Regions from separate parts of the Paenibacillus sp. FSL H7-0756 genome, predicted to be linked through region 2. Evidence: predicted binding sites of a transcription regulator. Region 2 holds the regulator's gene; the other holds the start of a gene.

Region 1 (3,420 bases), on a different contig from region 2:
AACCATCCGCTGCCGGAAGGGCCGACAGGTTAAAGTCGTCGAACAGCGTGAGCTGCTCCACCTTCGGCTGCTGGAGAGCAAGCTGTTCCCCGGACATGAGTGAGCGAAGCAGCGTATGTTCGCTTACCTTCAGCCCCTCCAGCGGCTTATCCTTACAGGTGATGAAGAACTGGGCACGCTTCAGGACCACTCCCAGCTTCTTCAACGCATGGAAATCGAGCGATCCGGCCCGTCTGGCCTTTACGATCCGCTGTGCGCTTCTTACGCCGATGCCGGGCACACGCAGCAGCATTTCGTACGGGGCGCGGTTGATCTCAACGGGGAACTGCTCCCGGTGGTTAACGGCCCAGCTGCATTTGGGGTCCAGCAGCGGGTTGAAGTTCGGCACGGCCTCATCCAATAATTCATTCGCCTTGAAGCCGTAGAAGCGCAGGAGCCAATCGGCCTGATAGAGCCGGTGTTCCCGCAGCAGCGGCGGCTTGGTGTCTAGAGCGGGCAGGAGGGAATCCTCCACAACCGGGGTGTAGGCGGAGAAAAAGACGCGCTTGAGCGAGTATTTACGGTATAAGCCTTCCGTCAGATTAAGGATCTGGTAATCTGTATCTGGCGTTGCACCCACGATCATCTGGGTGCTCTGTCCAGCCGGAGCGAAGCGGGGTGCATGATTATACCGGACGATATCGGAGCGGTTCTCCTTGATCCGGCTGCTAATCAGCCCCATCGGCTTCAGGATGGACACCTTGCTCTTATCGGGAGCGAGCCGTCCGAGGCTCTCCTGGGAGGGCAGCTCGATGTTGACGCTCATGCGGTCGGCGAGCAGACCAAGTCTGGACAGCAGGGCTTCGTCTGCTCCAGGGATGGCTTTTACATGGATATATCCGTTGAAATGATAGACATTGCGAAGCAGCTCAAGTGCAGCAATTAACTGCTCGGTGGTGTAGTCCGGACTGCGCATAATGCCTGAGCTGAGAAATAATCCTTCTATATAATTACGGCGGTAGAATTGCATGGTGATATCTGCGATCTCTTCGGGGGTGAAGGCCGCCCGGCGGATGGGGTTGGACTTGCGGTTGATGCAGTACGCACAATCATACACACAGCCGTTGGTCATAAGTACCTTCAGCAGCGAAATACAGCGGCCATCCGCCGCGAAGCTGTGACAGATGCCCATTGCGGAGGTGTTGCCGAGTGCCCCGGCCTGGCCTTTGCGGTCGGAACCGCTTGAAGTGCACGCCACATCGTATTTAGCTGAAGCGGTCAGAATCTCTAGTTTCTCCATTACATCCACGGTCTCAATCCCCCTCATATGTGAGCATTATATACCGAACATACGTTCTTGTCAAAAGTATAAACCACCACTCCGGCCGCCTGCAAAATGTATGCGCATTCCTTCTTGTGCTATAATAGAAATTGATGGTTCACGGAATGAGGAATCATACGGTTATTGAAAATCAGGTTAGGAGTGTTGCTGAAGTGAGAGGATATAACATCTGGCGGCCTATTATGCTGATAGCCGTCGCCCTGCTGACAAGACAGCTAGTGACAAGTGTGTGCCTGATGTTCGGTATGTCGCAGGAATCGGCAGGCAGTGTAGCCATGCTGGGTATGATCGTCGCTGCTCTTATTATGTACAACCGCATGATGAAGGGCCGCCGCCGCAGATAAAATAAACAGAAGATCCGGACGTATCTATTCAATACGGTACGGATTGCATAGGAACAGGCTTAAGAGACGCCCGCACAGGTGTCTTTTTATTTTAGATGTGTCTTTTTTACTAAAAAAGTTTATACAAACACGTGCGAATCCCGGCGATCCGGCAAGCGGTGCTTGAATAATATGGCTGAAGCTTATATTCTTAGAAGGATATGCTATATGAAGGACCATACAGATTCAAGGTAACGTACATTCCCTTCGGGAGGGCGTTATTTATAGAATCAACCCACAGCATGGGAAATGAACATACAGGAGGAAACCAATTGAGTACACAGAACATTGGAGTGCCGTTAGAGGGTTTTGCAGAATTTAGCCGGACGGTAGCCGCAGAAGGTGCGGTACTGCTGAAGAATGAGGGACAGGTGCTTCCGCTGGGTAACGGTGAGAGCGTTGCTGTTTTTGGCAGAATACAGGTGAATTATTACCGCAGCGGTACTGGATCGGGCGGTAGCGTTCACGTTGCATATACGACGAATCTGCTGGATGGACTGCGCAGCAAGAAGAACATTAGCGTGAATGAAGAACTGGCTGCAGCCTACGAGGCCTGGATCGGGCTTAACCCGTTCGATGACGGCGGCAAGGTATGGGCTGCGGAGCCGTGGAACCAGAAGGAAATGCCGCTTACGGACGAGCTGGTGAAGCAGGCACGAAGCCAGTCAGCCAAAGCGGTTGTGGTGATTGGACGTACGGCGGGCGAGGATCAGGATAATGCCGACACCGCAGGCAGCTACCGGCTGACGGAAGATGAGAAGGCGATGCTGGTCTCGGTTACGGCTTATTTTGAACAGACAGTTGTGGTACTCAATGTGTCCAATATCATGGATATGAGCTGGGTAAATGACGCTGCTTATGTGAATCCTATCTCTGCTGTGATCTATTCCTGGCATGGCGGCATGGAGGGCGGTCACGCGATTGCTGATGTTCTGGCCGGAGAGGTTACGCCAAGCGGCAAGCTGACGGATACCATTGCCTATTCCATTGACGATTATCCGTCGACCCGCAACTACGGCAATGAATTCAAGAACCTGTACGAGGAAGATATCTATGTAGGCTACCGTTATTTCGAGACCTTCTGCCCTGATAAGGTTCAGTATGAATTCGGCTACGGGATCTCGTACACGACCTTTAAGCTGGAGCCGGGGGAAGCGAAGCTGGTAAACCAGGCGGGTGAGCCGCAGATCGAAGTCGGCGTCACTGTAACGAATACGGGAGCCGTATATGCTGGTAAAGAAGTCGTGCAGGTGTATTACGAAGCGCCGCAGGGACAGCTGGGCCAACCGGCCAAAGCGCTGGCAGCCTTCGCTAAGACCAAGCTGCTGGAGCCTGGTGAGTCTCAGCGCCTTACCGTGAGCTTCCCGCTCCATTCCATGGCTTCCTATGATGACGCCGGAGTGACCGGGCATGCTTCCGCTTATGTGCTCGAAGCCGGTACCTACCGTTTCTATGCAGGCACCAGTGTCAAAGCGGTGTCAGCAGTGCTTCTGGACGGACAAGAAGGTTATGTGCTGGAAGAGCTTAAGGTCGTGGAACAGCTGGAAGAAGCAATGGCGCCTACTGAGAGCTTCATGCGGATGAAGCCGGGTGCCCGTAAGGCAGACGGTTCGTATGAGCTTGTCTCGTCTGAGGTACCTACACGCAAGGTGGATCTGGCGGAGCGGATTGAACGCAATCTGCCGCAGACGCTTCCGCAGACCGGCAATCAGGGAT
Region 2 (3,420 bases):
CGGTTAATCAGCTTGGAGAAAATCCACTGCTTGCGCTTACCCTTATACTTAATGGTAACTACACTGCGCGATAAAGTGATCTTCTCAATATCCGCCGCAGCCAGGAAACGTTCGCGGTTGTATTTAATAGTAGAGATACGCGCACGCTCAACCTTAAGGAACGGACGGCGGAAGAACAGCAGCGCAGCGAGCAGGAAGTACAGCACTACACCCAGCCAGTTGGCCAGAATACCGCTTCCTTTAGCTTCGTCAATCGAGCCGACCACCCAGAACATGATGCCAAGCAGCATCAGTACTACGGGGAATACAATATTGCGGCCTTTGAAAATATCGATGCTTTTCGCGGCAGTCTTAGTGCTGGAAGTGTAAATAGAGTCCTTCCCCTGCTTCTTTCTTTGCTGGTTAATTTGCTTCGTGTTGCGTTGAACCATTCTTTCCCAAGAACGGGCCATGTAAGTTCCCCCTAGTCATCCTGTATTATCTATGAAAAGGCAACAGGCTAATGCTTAAGTCCATTATTGCCCTCTTCATGCTCCGGATTGTCCACAATTTCGATAGTATCAAGCTGGGCCCGAAAGTTAGTGCGGATATTCCCCAGGTAAATCTCGCGGAGCTTGGCACGTTCAGCCAGTTCCTCTTCATTCAGGCCGCCGTTCTTAGCTTTGCGTGCCAATTCATTGATGCGTGCGACCAATTCGTCAATATTCAATACGTTTCCCTCCCTCTAAATTCATTTTAACTTTGCCATGAGAAAAAGAGCTTGTCAAGGTCTACCCCCTGAAAGCTCTCCGAGTCGATCATTAGTCTGACACAATCCTTCAATATAAAGGTAAAGTCAGAATATCTCCGGCCTTAATGACGCTGTTCTCCAAATGATTCGTCTTCATTATTCCTTCTATATATACGGCTGTCCTCATGTCCTCAGGCTTGTTACTTAACGCAATGCTCCATAAGGTATCTCCGCGTTCGACTACGATCCGCTTATCCGGCTTCAGTGAAGAGACCGAACCGGCAAAAACATTCCCCACTACAGTGAATCCAGAAATGACAAGCATCAGCACCAGGACCATCTTCATCAGGCTGACCTGACGGAATAGTGATGATAGCGCAGCGAGACTATGAAGAATCTTGTCCTTGACCTTGGTTACATTACTATGAGCAATTGGATTACCGGGAGCGGACACCTTGATATCGTCATTATTGTAGATGCTGTTGTATGTACTATACTTTAACATGATCATCATCCTCCAAACACATGTTCTTGCTTTCGAAAATAATATAACACGAACATGTGTTTCGAACAAGAGTTTTTTCGGAACATTTGTTCTCTTTATTTCCGTTCTCGTTTTTTCCTCATTTTAGAACTTATGTTTGTACGAACGGAAGTTCTATGTTATAATTTTCCCAAACATAGTATATGGGGTTGATACCGATGTCAAAGATTTCTAGTCGTCAGCTGGCGATCCTGGAATTTATACGTAATGAAGTCCGCAGCAAGGGTTATCCTCCGTCTGTCCGCGAGATTGGCGAGGCTGTCGGCCTGGCCTCCAGTTCTACTGTGCATGGGCACTTGGACCGGCTTGAGAAGAAGGGCCTGATCCGCCGTGACCCTACGAAACCGCGTGCGATTGAATTGCTCGGCCAGGAAGATTCAGAGAATGTGCATCAATTCGTCCAGACCGTTACCCGCATCCCGGTAGTGGGTAAGGTTACAGCTGGTGTTCCTATTACTGCAACAGAGAATATTGAAGATTACTTCCCGTTGCCTGCTCATTATGTAGGCGATAACAAGGTATTTATGCTTTCTGTCCTTGGTGACAGTATGGTGGATGCCGGAATTATGAATGGGGATTATGTCATCGTACGCCAGCAGCAGACTGCCGACAACGGCGATATTGTTGTAGCGATGACCGAAGAAGATGAAGCAACGGTCAAGACCTTCTACAAGGAACGGGATCATATCAGGCTGCAGCCGGAGAATCCGGCGTACGAGCCTCTCCGCCTTAACCGCGTTACGATTTTGGGCCGGGTCATCGGATTATTCCGCGATATCCACTAATCTACTCCCCGCTTAAGAACAGGCTGCTCCGCACCATGCGAAGCAGCCTGTTTTCTGTTCATTTCATTTCGTAAAGTGGCCAAAAAGCAGAGCGCGAACAAATGTTTGTATTCTGCTTTTTGGCCACTTTTTCTGTGAACCGCTGTACCGCTCCGCACATATCCTGATATAAAGGAGTGCTGATCTGTATGCCCAATTATCGAATTATCGTCGATCTGTCACAGCGCATGTTGTACCTGCTGGATAATGACGTTGTCACCAGAGGCTTCCCTGTCGGCATCGGCAAAATGTTAACCGTCTCGCCTGTAGGCGAATACACCATCATTAACAAGCAGCCCAATCCGGGCGGCCCGTTCGGTGCCTTCTGGATGGGACTGTCCAAGCCGCATTACGGCATCCACGGAACCAATGACCCATCCTCCATCGGCCACATGGTCTCTCACGGCTGTATTCGTATGTATAACGCAGATGTACTGACTCTGGCCGCCCTCGTTCCCATAGGTACCCGTGTCACCATCCGGGAATAGGAACGTCACAAAAACCCTTGAGACGCCAGATTGCGCCCCAAGGGTTCCTGTGACTCCTATAAATTAGAGCGGATACAGACTACAGCACACTTCTCAATAGACGGATAGCCACCGTATTCAAACGGATGGCCTCGCGGATTGATTCTCTGGCTGCCAGCAGCTCTCTTCTGGCCCGCGAACCTCTAGGCACTCTGCGCAGATTCTCATTGATTTCTTCCAGTCTCTCCAGCAGGACAGCCCGCTGTGTCAGCAGGACATTAATGGCTCTGCGAATCCGGTTACGTTCTCTTTGGCTCATCTTTACACCTCTTTTACACTTAGATAGTATAAGAGATGCCAAGAATCGCTCCAAAGCTTGTGTGATTCGGCAGTAATGTTAGAGCTGCAAGCAGCGGACAGGTAATCTGCTTACTTTTTGTTCAACCGCACCCGGAATTCAAATTCATCGCGTCTATAAGTCATTCCGGCCAGCACTATGTACTCCGGTGTCCATTTCTGTACAGGTCCGGCATAATCAGCAATCACATGCGGTTTGCCATCAACCAGCTGAACGACGTAGACCTGTACCTGTGCCAGTGCGGCAGCGAATAGATCAGCATCACTGGACAGTACTTTATAAGCCGTATTCAACTTCGTTCCTCCTTGTTCCACAACCATGATAATAGATTTACCCCAACAATCTATTCAATTATACCGGGTTATGGAACAATATGTAAACCATAATTAGAGCTTGATAAAAAGGATTTTGAACAATCCGATATACTTCTTAGTAGCCCCGCCATCCCCGGTAAAAAAATTGGTATTCTTAAGGTCCGGTACACTGAATACTGAGAA

The links. Region 2 encodes LexA, which represses DNA repair genes until DNA is damaged. Its sites were predicted from a motif close to CGAACATATGTTCG; they were not measured.
Region 1: the regulator LexA is predicted to act here: its motif matches at 1,324-1,337, upstream of NST04_RS02450 (putative DNA modification/repair radical SAM protein).

Annotation. Positions count from the first base shown of each region.
Region 1 covers NZ_JBBOVT010000001.1:568,549-571,968, reverse strand. The annotation lists gene NST04_RS02450 (putative DNA modification/repair radical SAM protein) at 1-1,279, opposite strand, end outside; gene NST04_RS02445 (hypothetical protein) at 1,474-1,665, shown strand; gene NST04_RS02440 (glycoside hydrolase family 3 C-terminal domain-containing protein) at 1,977-3,420, shown strand, end outside.
Region 2 covers NZ_JBBOVT010000002.1:346,539-349,958, reverse strand. The annotation lists gene NST04_RS18280 (hypothetical protein) at 1-452, opposite strand, end outside; gene NST04_RS18275 (DUF896 domain-containing protein) at 500-709, opposite strand; gene NST04_RS18270 (LysM peptidoglycan-binding domain-containing protein) at 819-1,235, opposite strand; gene lexA (transcriptional repressor LexA) at 1,433-2,059, shown strand; gene NST04_RS18260 (L,D-transpeptidase) at 2,248-2,586, shown strand; gene NST04_RS18255 (hypothetical protein) at 2,666-2,884, opposite strand; gene NST04_RS18250 (hypothetical protein) at 2,995-3,216, opposite strand; gene NST04_RS18245 (hypothetical protein) at 3,310-3,420, opposite strand, start outside.